DNA from 2 places in the Cellulosilyticum sp. WCF-2 genome. Region 1 is predicted to be linked to the other one. Evidence: riboswitches for the same ligand, from Rfam matches in the RefSeq annotation. Region 1 holds a riboswitch; the other holds the start of a gene.
What was found. Region 1 has a riboswitch for FMN ahead of EKH84_RS10620 (ECF transporter S component). Riboswitches for the same ligand answer to the same signal wherever they lie in the genome.
Positions count from the first base shown of each region.

Region 1 (9,420 bases):
AGACAAAGAGCTTTTTTATGTGTTAAAGATACAGGGATTGGTATTCCAAAAGAAAAACTTCAAACTATTTTTAATCGCTTTGAGCGAGGGGATTCGGGGCTTGCTAGAATACAAGAGGGAAGTGGATTAGGATTAGCTATAGTCAAATCAATTATTGAGATACATAGAGGTGAGATTAAGATTCTTAGTACAGAAAATAAAGGAACTTTAGTAAGTATTAGCTTACCAATTTGTGATAGTAATAAGATAGAAGCCTATAAAGCACTTAAAGCAGATGAAAAAGTCCTACAAAAGAAAATAGAAGTAGAATTTTCCGATTTAGGTATGTAACAATAGGGGAGTTAAAAAATGAATGAAACCCATAAGGAAATGATGATTGAATGGTTGGCAGTTGCTCTACTTTATGTAGTGATAAAAGTATGTTTCAGTACGAGTAGTATATATTTTTTTCAATTCGTATTTGGCATTATAGGAACGACTCTTAGTATGGGAGCGTATTTGATTACTAATCAACAAAAGAACAAGATTAATATATTAAAAATTATTTCTGTTACAGCTATTTATAAGAATATGGTCATTATTTTTATATTTGTAACCCTATTATTAGAAATTAATGTTCCTTTTAATGCTATAAATGCAAGAATACAATTAAACCTACTGGATTTATGGTGTATTTGTGTTTGCTATATATGGTTATTTAAGCGTATAGGTGCAATAGGGTGTGTCATATTAATAAGTTTAGGCTTTTGTGTTGTTACTTTCTCCGGCTTTATATTCCCAATTGTAGGGCAATCTACAAGCTACATAGGAGGCAAGGTGATTTTAGAAGGACTTATGATACTTATTGGTATTTTCTGCTTAATCATAGTTGTTTTATATAAAGATAGATATAAATCTAAGAGTTATCAGGCCTTTTTCCTTTTTTTAATTTGCAAAGTAATCAACCATTTCATGATGTCCTATCAATATATAAGCCAAGATACCTTATTATTACCACCCTTTATATTACTTGGTACTATGGAGTATTATTATATTTTAAAATGTGCTTATTTAGCTTGCTGGAAAGAGCCATGGAGAGAAAAGGTAACTAACTTAAGTAAAGCTGAGTACAGCCTTAATGACAATGCGTATTATCGTGATATGATTGTAAACTTATCCCATGAGCTAAAAACACCTATTAATGTGATTAATAGCGCTACTGACTTATTAAGATTGGATTTCGGAAATCAAAAAGAAGTTATGGAAGATTTAAAAGAAATGAGAAGGTACTGCAATGAGACAATGAGAATCATAAGAAATATGATAGATATTCATAAATTGCGAGGCGGTTATATCGAAGTTATTTATAACAAGTATAACCTTGTAGCACTTGTGGAAAATGTAGTAGAGGCCTATTCTAAAGAATATGCAGATGCAAATCTTATTTTTAATCCCGAGCAAGAAGAAATTTATAATCAGGTGGATAAACAGCTTTTTCAGCAAATAATGATGTATTTGATTTATGCTACATTTAAGACGAGAAAAGATAAGGGTGAAATTTATATAGAAATGAAGGATTTATTAGAGGATGAGATACAAATTAAGTTATCTCATTCACAAGTGGGATCTATTGAAGAGTACATCATACATCAGGATGAAGTTGAAACGTATAATGCTGATAGTATCATGGCAGTAGAATTATTTTACTATATACTTAAATTACATGAGAGTCATATTAAAGTTAGAAGAGAAGATGAAGCAATGGAACTTACCTTATATATAAGAAAAAGTAGGCTCAAAGAAGTAGAAGAAGTGATATTAGAAGAAAACAATATAGATGACTTAATAGGCACTATTAAGTCTCATTATGTTATAGAGTAGACTATATTTTAAAATTGTTTTATGGTAGGATAAGGTAACAACAAGGAAAAGTAAGGAGAATAGTTAAAATGAACATTGTACAGATTTTGCAAGATGAATTGCAAATTAAGAGAACACAAGTAGAAAATACGATTAAGCTCATTGATGAAGGAAACACAATTCCTTTTATTGCACGATATAGAAAGGAGTTAACAGGGGGACTTAATGATGAGATACTTCGTCAATTTGGAGAACGCTATACCTACTTGCAAAACCTGTTAGCACGTAAAGAGCAAGTACTTAAAAGTATAGAGGAGCAAGGAAAGCTGACAGTAGAATTAAGACAAGCTATCGAAATGGCTACTACAGCTACAGAGGTAGAAGATTTATATTTACCTTATCGTCCGAAGAAACGTACAAGAGCCACAATTGCTAAAGAAAGAGGATTAGAACCTTTAGCAGAATTGATAAAAATGCAACAAGTATCAGATATTGAGACTATAGCAAAAGATTATATAGATGAAGAAAAAGGCGTAGGTGATGTGAAGGCGGCCTTAGAAGGTGCAAAAGACATCTTAGCTGAAGAAATATCTGATCGTGCAGACTTAAGAGGATATATTAGAAAAGCAACTTTTAGCAAAGGTCTTATAGTGACTAAAGCTAAAGATGAAAAAGAACAAACTGTTTATGATATGTACTATGACTATAATGAAAAGTTAAGTAATATGCCAGGACATCGTATCTTAGCTATTAATCGAGGAGAAAAAGAAAAGGTACTGACCGTTAAAATAGAAGCACCAGTAGAAGAAATCATGACTTATTTAGAACATCAAGTCATTATAAAGGAAAGTACAACGCATCTATTATTAGAAGAAATGCTTCAAGATAGTTATAAGAGACTCATTGCACCAGCAATTGAACGTGATATTAGAAATGAGCTAACAGCAAAAGCAGAAGATGGTGCATTAGAGGTATTTAAGAAAAATCTTTATCAACTTTTAATGCAAGCCCCTATTAAGGGACATCAAGTAATGGGGATAGACCCAGCTTTTAGAACAGGATGTAAAATAGCTGTTGTAGATGAGACGGGAAAGAAACTAGATAAGACAGTTGTATTTCCTACAGCACCTCAAAATAAAACAGAAGAAGCTAAGGTGGTATTAAAGGATTTAATTAAAAAATATAAGGTTGATCTTTTATCTATTGGTAATGGTACTGCTTCTAGAGAAACAGAAAAGTTCGTAGCTGATATGTTAAAAGAAATAAATGAAACGATTCATTATGTTATTGTTAATGAAGCAGGTGCATCTGTTTATTCTGCATCAGCTTTAGCAACTGAGGAGTTTCCTAATGATGATGTAGGCGTAAGAAGTGCAGTATCTATTGCTAGAAGACTTCAAGACCCATTGGCTGAACTCGTTAAGATTGATCCTAAAGCAATAGGTGTGGGTCAATACCAACATGATATGAATCAAAAACGTCTAGAGGAGTCCTTAGGTGGCGTAGTAGAAAGTGCAGTAAATGAAGTAGGTGTGGATATTAATACAGCTTCAGCTTCCTTATTGCAATATGTAGCAGGCATTAAGAAAACTGTTTCACAGAATATTATTGCTTATAGAGAAGAAGTAGGAGCTTTTAAAAGCCGTAGTGAGATTAAGAAAGTAAAAGGGCTAGGTCCTAAAGTGTTTGAACAATGTGCAGGTTTCCTTCGTATTACTAATGGAAAAAACTTTTTAGATGCTACAGGAGTTCATCCAGAATCTTATGCAGTGGCAGAGGAATTACTTAAAGTAGTTGGATATGGAAAAGATGAATTAAAAGCCAGAAATTTTAAAAATCTACATGAGAAAGTTGGTAATATTGAAATTTTAGCAGAGCAATTAGGTACAGGTGTACCTACGCTACAAGATATTATTAAAGAATTAGAAAAGCCTGGACGTGATCCTCGCGAAGATATGCCAAAACCTATTCTTCATAGTGAAATCTTAGAAATCAAGGATTTAAAGGAAGGTATGAAGTTAAAAGGAACAGTACGTAATATTGTAGATTTTGGTGCATTTATTGATATTGGTGTGCATCAAGATGGTTTAGTGCATATTTCTCAAATGAGTAATAAATTTATCAAACATCCTTTAGAAGTAGTTAAAGTAGGAGATATTGTCGAGGTATCTATTTTATCTGTAGACACTATTAAAAATAAAATTGCATTAAGCATGAAATCCTAACTTGTAAAAACAAAAAAAGTATGTTAATATTTATGCAAGTAAATAAAAGGTAACACAATTCTTCGGGGCAGGGTGAAATTCCCTACCGGCGGTGATAGTCCGCGACTGCATCTTATGGTGCACTGACTTGGTGAAATTCCAAGACCGACAGTAAAGTCTGGATGGTAGAAGAGTTATAAGATCTACCTATTAAAGTGTATTTTAATGGTAAGAATTATAGCAACCCAAAAGAAGAATGGGTTGCTTTTTTATTGCTAAAACTACATAGTATTAGGAGGCATATCAATATGCAAAATGAAAAGAAACTATTTACCACACAAAATATGATGAGGATGGCACTATTATCAGTTATAGCAGTGCTGTTAATGCAATTTGGTGCACTTAAGCTCCCTATGATTTTCCCTAGTTTTTTAGAACTAGATTTTAGTGAAGTGCCAGCCATTATTGGGGTATTAACGATTCATCCATTAGCAGGTTTCGTTATTGTTATCTTAAAAAATATTTTGAAAGTAGTCCTTTTCCAAACTAATACGGCTTATGCAGGAGAATTAGCTAATATGGTTGTGTCTTTAGGCTACATTTTACCTCTTTCATTGATGGTTATGAAAAAAAGGGATTTCAAGACCATTACTATAGGTATTTGTATAGGAATCATTGGCTTGACTCTAGCAGGTGCTATAGTGAATTATTTTATTACAATTCCTATGTATGCAAAGTTATTTATGCCAATGGATGCTATTATTGGTATGGGAAATGCTATTTATTCAGGTATAGTAGATAAAGGAACTCTTATTCTTTATTCTTTCATTCCTTTTAACTTACTAAAAGGTAGTGTTGTATCTGTTGTAAGTATTATTATTGTAAAAGGCTTACAACCTGTTATTAAGCATTTCGGTTACCATATACGCGGATAGTCATTGAGTTAAAGAATACAGACACAAAAAGAAGCTACATGAAGAGATTTAATCTTCTGATGTGGCTTCTTTTTATATTTCTCTTATCATTTATTAGTTAATATTTCTTGCTAGGTGTTGAAAGTTTAAGTAAGCCGTATTAAAATGATGAAGTGTGACACGTTGAGAGAGGAAAAAAATCATGACAGTTTATGAAAGTAATAGTGAAAAACAAACCTTTGATATTGGTTATGAATTAGCAGTAGCAAGTAAAAAGGGAGCAATTTATTGTTTAATAGGAGATTTGGGTGTAGGTAAAACTGTTTTTTCAAAAGGCTTCGCAGAAGGATTAGGTATTACAGAACCCATTACAAGCCCTACTTTTACTATTGTACAAGTTTATGATGGAGAAAAACCACTCTATCATTTTGATATGTACCGTATAGAAGATCCAGATGAACTTGAAATGATAGGATATGAGGATTACTTCTATGGACAAGGAGTATGTTTAGTGGAATGGGCTAATAATGTATCTGATGTCATTCCTAAAGAAGCTATTTGGATTGATATAGAGAAAGACTTAGAAAAAGGTTTTGATTATAGAAAAATAACAATAAGGTAGGTGGCGTATGAATTTGTTAGCAATAGATGCATCAGGCATTGCAGGAAGTGTTGCTTATATTAAAGAAGATCGTTTAGTAGGGGAGTACTATATTTGTGATAAATTGACTCATTCACAAACGATCATGCCTATGCTAGAGCATATGAGAACATTACTTGAGATAGATTTAGAGACTTTAGATGCTGTTGCTGTAACAAGTGGCCCAGGATCATTTACCGGATTGAGAATAGGCGTGACAACTGCAAAAGCACTAGCGTTGGCTTTAGATTTACCTATTATAGGAATACCAACCCTAGATGTTATAGCACATAATATGACACATACCCAGCATCTTATCTGTCCTATTATGGATGCTAGACGAAATCAAGTTTATACAGCCTTGTATAAGTGGGAAGCAGAGGAACTTATAAAACTTACTGAGTATAAGGCTTGTGATATGGATGAACATTTAGAAGAACTAAAGCAAAAAATGGACAAAATCATTTTCTTGGGTGATGGTGTTGATACTTATGCTCAGAAAATCAAAGAAGTTCTAGGTGAAAGAGCACTTTTTGCACCTGCATTTTTAAATCTACAACATGCAAGTACTCTAGCAGAAGTAGCTGGGACGTATTTTAAAAAGGGTGAAGTAGTAGATGCTTCAGAATTTGTTCCTATGTACTTACGTAAATCTCAAGCTGAAAGAGAGAAAGAAGAACGTGAAAAACGTAAATGTTAGAAAGATGACTATAGAGGATGTTAAAGCTATTTACGATTTATCAAAGGCGTGTTTTAGTATACCTTGGTCATTCGAAGCGCTGACAAAAGAATTAAGTAATCCTTTAGCTGAATATCAGATAGCAGAAATAGATGGGCAGATTATAGGTTATGGTGGTCTATGGTGTGTTATGGATGAAGGCGAAATAACTAATATTGCAGTAGATGGTGATTATCGAAGGCAAGGTATAGGGGAAGCTATTTTAGAAGCATTATTGCAAATAGCTAAGCAAAAAAGGCTGACAATAGTACACCTAGAAGCAAGGGTCAGTAATGTGGCTGCTAAAGGATTATATGAAAAGTTTGGATTTCATCAAATCGCTATAAGAAAAAATTATTATCAGCAACCTATTGAAGATGCCATTATTATGCAATATAAATTTTAAAGGGAAATATCATTTCTTACATTAAATATCAAGGAATGATACTTCCCTTTTTATTTGTCTTTATTGTATTACAGATAGATTACAGTTTCACAACAGACAAGCATAAAAATTAAAAAGTTAATGATTTATGCTATAATGAATAAAGTCCAAAATAATATGCGAAAGAAAACAAGAAGGTTACAAGATAAAAACTAGAAAATAAAGGAGTTTGCTATGAAAAGAAAGTTAAATTGTTTAATAGTTGCAGTAAGCTTATTGTTAAGTAACAATGTAGTATGGGGAGCAGAAACGACTATAACAGTTCCACAAACGATTACTGCAACTGAAAATACTAATGAAGAAAATCAGTTAGAAGTATTAACAGAACAGGAAATAACACCAGAACAAGAAGCTAGTCCACAGCCTACTGAAGAACCTAGCTTACCAAGTGAAGAACCAGAACAACCAAGTTACATTAAAGGTGATCAGATTGTACTTACTTTAGATAAGAATACTGCTACTGTAAATGACAATCCATATACTTTAAACACCGCACCTATTGCTATAGAAGGAAGGACTTATTTGCCGCTTAGATTTATTGTAGATCAAGTACTACAAGCAGAGCTTAAATGGGAGCCGGAAAAGGGAACCATTACAGTAACCAAAGAAGGCAAAGAAATTGTGGTGACGATTGGTCAAACTACTGCTCTGGTAGATGGGGTAGCTGTTAATCTAGATGCACCACCTATCGTAAAAAATGGTTCAACTTTATTGCCACTTAGATTTATGAGCGATCATTTTAATATAAGTATTACCTATGATAAAGCCACTAAGATGATTACATTAACTGGACCAGACAAAGGGCCTAATACAAAACCTATAGCAGGCTTTACCTTTTCAAAGCCTAGCTATGTAGCAGGCCAAGTTGTAAGTGCTACAAGTACTAGTTATGATCCCGATGGGCATAAATTAGTAGATAAATTATGGAGTGTAGTAGGAGAAAAAACACTAACCAATAAAGAATTAAGTAATATGTTTAAGACACCTAGAGCTGGTGTTTATACTATAGGCCTTCAAGTGCAAGATCAATATGGGCTTTGGAGTGATTGGACTTATCAAGAAATTACTATTTTACCTAATGAAGCCCCAGTTATTACCTATTTAGGTACAGAAAAAAAAGAGTATGCACAAGGTGAAGATATTAGTTATCAGTTCTTTTATAACAATGAGGATTGGGAAGCTATTACAAATCAAAAATGGACTTATCGTAAAGAAGGTGAACCTGTATCAAAAGCTATTTTAGGTAAGCCAGATGCTTTATTTACAGAAGGAACTTACATTATTAGTCTCCAATTAGATGATGCTTATGGTAATAGAAGTGAATTAGTAGAAACAAGTGTACATATTACAGATGAAGTAGTTAAGAAGGAATTAGCTTTTCGTTTTACAGAGGGACATGTAGGAGACATTATTGATAATTACCAAGGATTTAATTATCGTGATTATAAAGATATAGAGGTACTAAATAAAACAACCGTACCCGGTACCATGTTAATGAGTGACTCCCCTGAGGTCGTATCTAGAGAAGGTATTCTTTATAGAGATAGCATAAAAGGGGCAGGTAGAATATTATTACATCATATTAATAATTTTAGTGAAATGAGTACTATGGGTGGTAATAAACGCCTTGTTATAGTAGCTGAAAACAAAACAGCTGTACCTGTTACAGTTAATTTAAGTAATAAAACGATTAGAGGACCTGTAAATGATATTTTATATTTAGGTCAAAAGATGTTAAATGATTATTTGACAGGAAGTGGTACAGAAACAATAACATTAGCTCCAGGCGAAAAGCAATATATTTATGATTCAGGTACAAAATGGATTAAAGGAAGTTGTATATCTGGGCTAATGGATGTTAACACAACAGGAGATGTTACTTTTACTATTGCTTCAGTATCAGCAGGGAGTACTCTTAGTAGTATGGATGGAATGGAACTTTTTTTAAAGGAAGTACATCCTAGAGGAACCTTTGACACAACTGGGATTAACTATTCGATAGTATTAGACGGAAGTATACCAGAAAAGCTACTCATTGGGACAGGAGAAGAAGAATGGGTAAAAGGTTATGATGCTCTATCTAATGAACCTGCTCAAAACAAGGGGAATTTTGGGGTGTCTTATTATATTACTATTACGGCTAAAGAAGATACAGGTATTATCCTTAATCCGAGAGCAGATATGTTTAGAGGCGCTATTGAGTGGCAGAATATGGGTGTCTATAATATACCAACGGTAGGTAATATCTATAGTAATACAGCAAAAGCAGTTTCGTTAGGAACAATTAAGGCAGGAGAAACTAAAACAATTGAGTATATGTTACCAAATGGTTCTTCCGCACCAGTACTTTTAGGATTTATACCAGCAAGTTACTGGGATAACTAGTTAGAGCAAATAAATAAGCAGCTTAGAAAATAGAGGGGATATCCCCTCTATTTTTGCTTAATTGTCAAATTTACAGAAAAAAAATAAAATAATGTAATAAGTGCGAAATAATATAGGCCCCGATGAATATAGTAATAGCAGGGGGGGATTATATGAACAGCAGTAAAGAGCTAAAGTGGCATGAACTAAAACGTTTATACCAACCTTCTGATTTTTCTTTTCTTACAACAGATGAAGTTAAACCTTGTGAGACAGTTATTGGTCAGGAAAATGCC
Region 1 is NZ_CP034675.1:2,377,817-2,387,236, forward strand. It holds gene EKH84_RS10605 (HAMP domain-containing sensor histidine kinase) at 1-330, shown strand, start outside; gene EKH84_RS10610 (sensor histidine kinase) at 349-1,860, shown strand; gene EKH84_RS10615 (Tex family protein) at 1,929-4,064, shown strand; FMN riboswitch at 4,119-4,241, shown strand; gene EKH84_RS10620 (ECF transporter S component) at 4,352-4,978, shown strand; gene tsaE (tRNA (adenosine(37)-N6)-threonylcarbamoyltransferase complex ATPase subunit type 1 TsaE) at 5,160-5,579, shown strand; gene tsaB (tRNA (adenosine(37)-N6)-threonylcarbamoyltransferase complex dimerization subunit type 1 TsaB) at 5,587-6,297, shown strand; gene rimI (ribosomal protein S18-alanine N-acetyltransferase) at 6,278-6,721, shown strand; gene EKH84_RS10640 (copper amine oxidase N-terminal domain-containing protein) at 6,935-9,145, shown strand; gene EKH84_RS10645 (ATP-binding protein) at 9,298-9,420, shown strand, end outside.

Region 2 (9,420 bases), 1.3 Mb from region 1:
TTTTAGTCCTGCCAATCTGGCTAGATCAACTGCTGCTTCAGTATGTCCAGCTCGCTTAAGTACTCCCCCTTTTTTGGCTATGAGCGGAAAAACATGCCCTGGTCTCTTAAAATCTTCTGCTGGACTTTCTTCTAGAACCTTTTGAATCGTTAAAGCTCTCTCAAAGGCTGAAATGCCTGTTGTTGTTGCACTATAATCTATAGAAACAGTAAAAGCCGTCTCATAATGGTCTGTATTCCTATTGACCATAGGTGAAAGTTGTAAGGCACTAGCATATGCTTCTTCTATAGGCATACAAATCAGACCTCTGCCATATTTAGCCATGAAATTAATAGCTTCGCCTGTTACCTTTTGGGCAGCCATTAGTAAGTCTCCCTCGTTTTCCCTTCCTTCATCATCTATGACAATGATGATTTCTCCCTCTCGAATCGCTTTAATTGCTTCTTCAATTTTACAAAACATCTACATCTCTCCTATCCTTTACATAAAACCATGTTTTTTTAAAAAATCTTCATCAATCTTATTTTCTTTATGAACCTCATGCGTTAATCCTAGTAATCTTTCAACATATTTCCCAATGATATCTACTTCTAGATTAACTTGGTCTGTTACCCCCTTCATTAACAAAGTAGTTTTATTTTTTGTATGAGGTATAACAGATACTTTGAAATATTCTTTAGTTACATCGGCTACAGTTAAACTAATACCATCAATAGCAATACTTCCCTTAAGAACCACATATCTTAGTATTTCTGCTGGTGCTTTAATAGTAATCCAGGTTGCTGCTGCTTCTTTAGTAATACTCATCATCTCACCGATACCATCAATATGACCACTTACCAGATGCCCTCCCAACCTGCTACTTAAACGCATTGCTCTTTCTAAATTTACAGCTGCTCCTATTCTCAGACTTCCTAGGTTACTTTTCCTTAAAGTTTCTGCCATAATATCTGCTTCAAAACTGCCTGACGTCATATTGGTAATGGTTAGGCATACACCATTAGTAGCAATACTGTCCCCTATTTGGCTTTGTTCTAATACTTTTACAGCATTAATTTTGATTCTTGAAAATTTCTCTCCGTTTTGAATATGTTCCACATGCCCGATTTCTTCTACAATACCTGTAAACATTTTAATCACCTACTTCTGTATGATATACCCCTCTAATAAGATGTCTTCTCCAATCCGCTTTATTTGCAAATTTTCGACCTTTATAGATTCTTCCAGATCGGCAATCCCCCTACCTGCCACCGGCGTCTTAGCTTGCCCACCTACTAGTTTGGGAGCAATGTAAAACTGCACCTTGTCTACTATGCCAGCTTCTAATGCACTTGCGTTTACTTCCGCTCCACCTTCGATTAAAATGCTGTCTATCCCCAGTTTTCCCAACTGAATCATCAATTCCTTTAGATTGACTCGATGTTTGTAAGCTTCTACAAATAATACCTTTACGCCAAGTTCTTCTAACTTTTTTACTTTATCCACTGCCATTTCTTCTATTTCTTTGACTGCTGCAATTATTACCTTACTGGTGCCACCTATTATTTTAGAGCTCATAGGTATTCTTAGTGTGCTGTCTACTACAATAATGACAGGGTTTCTTCCGCTTATAAGCCGACAAGTGAGCAGGGGATCATCTTTAATAACCGTTCCTATCCCCACCATAATACCTGAATAAGCATTTCTTAGTTGATGAACCATTTCTCTTGACGCTTCACCAGTAATCCACTTTGACTGGCCTGCTACTGTGGCAATTTTTCCATCTAACGTCATTGCAGCCTTTAATAAAACAAATGGTTGTTGTTTAGTAATATACTTGATGAATATTTCATTAAGCCTACGACATTCTTCCTCTAGAATGCCTACTATCACTTCAATGCCAGCGTCCTCAAGCCTCTTAATACCACTACCTGCCACTAAGGGATTCGGATCTCTCATCCCAACAACTACCCGCATTATTTTGTTTTGAATGATGGTTTCTGTACAGGGTGGTGTTTTTCCATAATGATTACAAGGTTCTAAGGTAACATACAAGGTAGCCCCTTCACTCTTTTGTGAAGCACTCTTTATAGCATTAACTTCTGCATGGTTAGCGCCATAAACTTCATGATAGCCCTCACCTATTATCCTTCCCTCCTTTACTAAGACTGCCCCCACTAAAGGATTCGGACTTACTTTTCCTCTTCCTTGTTTGGCTAGATTTAATGCATACCTCATATAGTTCTCATGCATTCTATCACCTCACTTTCTTTTATAGATAAACTTAACAATCTTAGAGTTAATCTACAAAAAAGGCCCTGAGTCACATGTACTCAGGGCCTTTTCTATAAGTATTCATACTGCTTATGTCATAATAAATGGGCAAACCTCTCTAGACTTCCCGACATAAACATTATGCTGATTAATCAATCTAAAAAAGCTCTGAAATAGATTACTATTTCAGAGCTCAATATAAAATATAGATTATATTTAATCACTATACCTTGTATTTATCTTCTTTCATCCAGACTATACTGTCGGCTTCGGAATCTCACCGAATCATACCATTTAGGCTCGCGGGCTTTACCGCCGGTAGGGAATCACACCCTGCCCTGAAGATTTATTAAGTTTTTCATTATATATAATATTTAAAATTAACTTTATTGTCAATTCATTTTATGGAACATTTGTATTTGGTTCTATTTTCATCTCAATTACTAATTGGAAATAGACTCATTTTCTTATGCAACCTTAACCTCTCAGTAATTACTTTTATATGAATACACTTACTCTAGTACATAAATGCCTGGGGTATCCTTTTGATTTTTAAATTTAAATCCTTCTGGCATTGTTTCTTCAGTCACAACCTCTATCAGATGCAAACCTACTTTCTCCGGTTCCTCATCATTACGTATTTGTATAGTAAAAATCAAGTAATATTCTTGATTATCATTTGTTACTGTATATGTTCCATTTAACACCTTTGTTCTTACTCCATAATCCGTACCTTCTAGTGTACTACATCCCCCATCAAATCCTCCGTTACATCCTGGATAGAAATCCATCAACTCTTCTATCTTCTCATCTAGATCTTCTGCATTTTCTAACGCATATTTTGAAAATAATGCTTTTAGGCCTTGTGCATCTTGTGCCTCTAAGGCATCTATTATAGATTGTCTTGTTGCCTCTGATTGTTCATCATCAGTTCGGTTAGATTCTGCTAAATAATCTAATCTAGATCTAAAATTGCACCCCATTATACTCCCAACCATTACGCAAACTCCTGTCCCTAATATTATTAGCTTTACATTTCTAATTATATTTTTACCACTTATAATATGCCACTTTATTTTCTTCATCAAAACACCACCCTTCTTGTCCTTTCATCCTTCCAGTATAAAATGCCTTCCACATTTTAGGATTATCTGAAAAATCTATACTCCCCCTTACTTCTAACTCATTTTTATTCCTATCTTGATACTTCGGATTAAAGCCTGAAATCCACCACTGTGGATCATCTGGATTATACTCAAATATCTTTTCTCCTGTATTCTTATCATAAAGACTCAGCGTCATATGTAAATTTGTATCTGTTGCACTATTTAAGTGATAACCATCTCCATAATAAATTCCTGTTTCACACCCAGCACCTAGATTCAAATAATCCCCCTTCCACATCCAGAGCGTATATGTTGTCCCGTCTTCTGTTGTAAATGGTAGGGACTTATACTTATCCATAGATGTAGCCGCATTAAAGATATAATCATAGAAATCATTATAACCAAACGGTGCTTGCCAGCAATTGGGATTGGTGTGATATACTCCATCAGAAGTTCTCTCAAAGTTAACTGCATCTAAGAATGCCTCTCCTAACCAAGACTGCGACATATCTGCCATTGCATCACTTATGGAATAGCCAAAAACCTCAACTTCTATTAGGTCTCGGCCTGCTCCGATGATCAAATTGCCCGCATCGCTCATGGCATCTTTAACTACTGGAGGGACATAATTGTCCATGATATAGTCTGCACCATTAAAGAAAGTAGTTGTTGCATCACTTAGGACTTCTCCTGCTGAATTGACTGTATCACCAACCCAAGCCCCAACGGCATCTGCACTATCACTTACCCAATCTTGTACATCTGACCAACTAGGAAAAGCGCCGTCACGGTCTACAAAATTAAGGGGACGATTCCAGCAGTAACTATATTCATTTAATGTATAGGGTGCTGCTTGAATTCCCCTTATCCTATCTTTTGCTCTAAAGCGACCATTTTTAGCGTCATATTCACGTGCTTGAGAAAAGTAAGTGCCTGACACATTATCTTTATAGTAGCCCGAATATCCAAAAGGTTGCCCTTCTTCTGGTTTTGCAAGAGTATCATTACCAAATTCATCAAAGCTATAGCTTTCCGTAATTTTCCCACCTGCATCCATATAACGTAGTGGGCTTCCCATCTCATCTGGAAGATAATAATGAACGCCCTCTTTGCTTTTTTCTGCTGCTACGCTACCATCCCACATCAATTCACGAGTATTGTCTCCTTCTAGCATCAAAAGTATATTGTTATAACGCTTTGTCTGGTCAAGGACGTATTCTATAGATTTTACAGATGAATAATCCGCTTCAAAAATCTGCTGACTCACTCTTTGTCCCAGGCCATTGTATTCATAGACAGACGTCATTTGGTCCCCATTCATAGCTCGCACCATACGATTCATGCTATTATACTCATAAGCTTGCTTTAATGTGCCATTCTCTATAATCTGAGTCAGATTGCCTCTTGCATCATAACCATAATCTGTCATACCTTCTGCTGCTATGGTGCGAATGAGCTGATTAGCTGCATTATAGTTGTATTCTGTTCGGCTTCCTTCACTTTCTAAAAAGGTACGATTGCCAAATGCATCATAACCATAGTTTCTAAGAGAAACGCCATCTTTTACTACAGCTACTAAACGGTTTAAGGCATCATATCTATAATCATATGTACCACTTTCTTCTGGTAAGTTACGTCTTGTTTGTGTAATCCTTGTTTTGTTTTGTGCCGCATCATATTGATACTCATAGCCATCAATCATTCCTTCTTCATCCCAGTAGCATAAACTTGCAAGGGTCCCTGATAAATAATAAGTATAGTCTGCTTTTACCCCATTAGGTAATAACTTACTCATTAACTTACCACTATTATCATATTGGTATTGAAATACACCATTTTCATCCCGAAGCGAGGTAAGTCTTAATAACTCATCATATCCATACTCTACTTCTTTGCCTCCTGGATATTGCATACTGAGGCGTTGTCCCATAATCCCTCTTGTATAGACCGTTTCTCTACCTGCATGATCTGTAATCTTTGTGGGCCTTCCTAGCGCATCCACTTCAATGGTTGTTACGCCCAACCAGTCTTTAATCTGAGTCAGCTGTTTGAGTGCATTATATGAAAACTTAACAGCATTGCCATCTTCGTACTGAATTTGAGCGAGCTGGCCACCTGATGTATAGTCGTATTGGGTAGATAGGCCTTCTTGATCTATCTTTTCTATCATACGCCCTCTAGCGTCATAAGTATAGTTTTCCTCCTTGCCTAAAGCATCTCTTATCATTGTGACATTACCAAGTACATCACGTTCATATTGTACAAAATGTGCATTTTGGTTATCTTTATTCAACATTAAAGCTTCTGCTAGCTCTTCTTGCTTGCCCCACTGGCAAACTTCCGTTAAACTTCCCATTTCATCATAACTGTATTCGGTACGATTACCCATTGTATCTGTTATGGCTAATAGACGACCTGATGGTGTATAGCTGTACCATGTCGTATTGCCATTCGTATCTATTACAGATTTTACATTTCCCATGGCATCATAACTGTAGCATTTTGTTTGTCCTTCACTGCTTTCAATCTTTTCTATGCGGTTCATTGAATCATAAGAATAAAATAAGGTAAAGCCCTCTTGATTTTGCTTACTCTTTACATTCCGATTCTGATCATAGGTATAGCTTACATAAGTGCCATCTGCATAAGTAATTTTTGCTAACATCCCACCAGATAAATAATCATATTTGGTCTTACGCCCTGCTGCATCTATTACTTCACTTACCTTGCCAAGAGGATTATAACTGTATCTTGTCTCATTTCCCTTAGGATCTATAGAACTTATCTTCTGTCCTGCTTTGTCATAGATAATCTTTCGTGTATTGCCCATAGCATCTATCATTTTAGTTCGTTGGCCAAATTGATTATATGCCATACGGCTCACTGATCCGTCTGCATCTTCTACCTCTATTAACCTGTTGAGGGCATCATAGTTTAGCTTCACCGCACCGCCATCTGCGTCTATAATCTTGGTACGATTACCATTTGCATCATATTCATAACATACCTTAGCACCTTTTGGATTGATGATGCACGCTAAGCGGTTGAGCTTGTCATATATAAACTTTGTTTCACCACCATTTGCATCTATTCTCCGTGTGACATTAAACATACTGTCATACTCAAGCATAGTGACATTGCCCTCTTGATCAATGAGTTTCATTGGTTTATTGATCGCATTATATTCTCTCTTAATCTCACTACCATCAAATTCCTTAATGCATACGACCTTGCCGCTTTCATTGTAGTAAAAATGTCTTACATTGCCTTCTGCATTTTTTACCCGAGTGATGTTTCCTTTGAGATTATAGGTGTATTCCGTCCGATTACCATTCCCATCAATCGTGGCTGAGACTTGACCAAACCCATTATATTCATAGTGTGTTTCTCCACCCATAGGCTCCTTGATAGAATGAACATTACCATGTGCATCATAAGTTAGACTTATGATACTGCCATCAGGTTGTTTGACTTCTATGGGCCTACCATATTCATTGTAGGTTAGTGCAATAGCCCTTCCAAGCCCATCTTTCCTTAGGGTAAGATTACCTTTGTCATCGTATTCATTCAACTGAAAGTCTTCGCCGCCTATTTTAATCTTTTCAACGAGCTTCATGGCATTATATGCCATCTCTACTTTCTCACCTAATGGATTTTCTATTTCTGCTAAATTGCCTGCTACGTCATAGACGTATTTGGTCTTATTACCCTTTTTATCAGTTACCTCTGTTTGTTGATTCTGCTCATTGTAGGCATATTGAATCTTGCCATCAGCAAACACAGTCTCTACACTACGCATATTGTCATCATGGATGTAGGCGATTTGATTACCATTTTGCTCAGTGACATGAATAGTCTTTGCTGCATCATCATATTCTAGTAGCATCTCTCCCCCATCTGGATAGCTTTGCTTCGTTACACGTCCTTTGTCATCATATTCATTTCTAATAGAATCAATAGCTCTTCCATTTGTAATTACCTCTAGGTTACCATCTGTATCATAACGGTACTGAAAGGTGTGATTTTCTTCATCTTTTACCTGAGATAAATACCCCTTTTCATAGCTTAGGCTTACCGCCCGCCCTTCACTATCTGATACATCTATTAATAAATTTTCCTCATTATATTTATAAGATAAGGCTTCCCCAGACATACTTTTTACTATTTCTAACCTTCCAGCCCCATCATATATAAGTTCCAGATATCTGCCATTGCCGTCTTCTACCCTAGTATTTCTTCCTTCTTTATCAAAATAGTACTTGGCGCCAAGTGTTGTCTCATAAAGCATGCCTTCTTCTATTTCACTTAACCTATCAGCTTTGCCAATAAAATGAAGATAGGTGCCATCTTCCATCTTAACAAAGGTTTCTTCCTTACCGTCAGACCAATGTAACATGGCCCTTTGGTCTTCTTTGGTAATATATATTTCGTAATTATGTACCCAGCCTTTACCTAAGGCTCCTTCTTGCTTTTCCATAGAGTTATAAAACATCTTAAATTCTACTGGGTATAATCCCTTTAATCTCAAATACTCTCTGTGATAAATAAAGTTACCTGTTGCAAAATTAATAGGATCTCCGCCGTACTTACAACATTCGTTGCCTAGCCCCTTAAGCATTTTTATTAAACTTTCCAAAAGCTTATCTAACATCTTAAGGACCTCTTTCGGCTCTTTCTTCTTGCCACTATCTGCAACCGCATTAAGTAGTATTTTTTCCGTACTTTCATAGAGTTGTATGATATTACTTAATGCACTGCCCATCCCCTTTAAATTCTCAAGGCTCCCCTTGCTATCTTCTTCCAAGGCAACTAATGCACTTCTTATGTCACTATACGATTGATTGGATAAATTTTTTCTTACCGTTTCAAGACGTGTTACATAGTCAGCTAAAGTCTTTGCTAGATCTGTATACTGCGTTACTGATTCTCTTAGATTGGGTAGATTCACATCAAATTTCGTCTTCAACTCAGACCCTCCATATCATTTATATTAATATAAAATTTCTTTAAACACGGTATCCAACTCAGTATTTTTATCTAGTATAATATATTTTTCCTTTCTTTTTCATTTTCGAGACTAAATGCACTTTTAGATGTCTGAATAGCAACTTTATAGGCGTATTAAAATTCATCTTCTGCTTTTCACATTAAAATATCCCTATCTGACGCTTTGCCAGATAGGGACCCTTTATGCTTTAACTGTTTCATTATCATAATACTTAATAAGTGCCTGCGTTCCTAAATCACCTAGTTCCTTCTCATCTAATGCTCTATACATTTTTAGCACTTCATTTAATACTTGTAAATGAAGTGCCACTTTATCCGCTTCTTCTGTAGCTATCTCCATATCTTTAATATAATGCTTAATGAAAAATCCTGGATTTAAATCACCCTTTAAAATACGTGGTGCCATATTAGTCATTTGCCAACTTCCTGCTGCACCCTTACTAATACTATCTAACATAGTTTGTACATCTAAGCCAACCTGCTTGGCATATGTCATTGCCTCACACACCCCTGCGATGATTCCTGCTAAAGCTATTTGATTCGCCATCTTTGTATGCTGACCACTTCCTGCTTGCCCTTCATAAATAATATTAGTTCCTAAACATTCAAAAATAGGCTGACACACCTCAAAGGCCTCACGATCTCCACCTACCATAATAGAAAGTGTCCCATTTTGAGCACCAATATCGCCACCTGATACTGGCGCATCCAATGCACTCATCTGTTTTTTCCTAGCTGCTTCATAAATCTTCATAGAAAGCTGTGGGCTAGTAGTGGTCATATCAATCACATAGGTCCCTGGCTGACTGTTTTCTAAAATACCGTTTTCTCCGAAATAAACTTCTTCAACATCTTTAGGATACCCAACTATGGTAATCACAACATCCTTACCTGTTACGCAAGTCTTAATATCCTCACACCACTGTGCTCCCTCCTTAATCACATCTAACACCTTTTCTTTAGTACGTGTAAAAATAGACACCTCATAACCGCTTTTCATTAAATTTCTGACCATAGATTTACCCATTACACCTACACCAATAAATGCTATTTG
Region 2 is NZ_CP034675.1:3,635,276-3,644,695, forward strand. It holds gene EKH84_RS16385 (bifunctional 3,4-dihydroxy-2-butanone-4-phosphate synthase/GTP cyclohydrolase II) at 1-462, opposite strand, end outside; gene EKH84_RS16390 (riboflavin synthase) at 481-1,131, opposite strand; gene ribD (bifunctional diaminohydroxyphosphoribosylaminopyrimidine deaminase/5-amino-6-(5-phosphoribosylamino)uracil reductase RibD) at 1,141-2,232, opposite strand; FMN riboswitch at 2,488-2,603, opposite strand; gene EKH84_RS16400 (DUF5104 domain-containing protein) at 2,766-3,338, opposite strand; gene EKH84_RS16405 (DUF6531 domain-containing protein) at 3,304-8,325, opposite strand; gene EKH84_RS16410 (NAD(P)-dependent oxidoreductase) at 8,548-9,420, opposite strand, start outside.
Region 2: it holds a riboswitch for FMN, as region 1 does, so the genes downstream of both, ribD (bifunctional diaminohydroxyphosphoribosylaminopyrimidine deaminase/5-amino-6-(5-phosphoribosylamino)uracil reductase RibD) here and EKH84_RS10620 (ECF transporter S component) in region 1, are expected to answer to the same signal.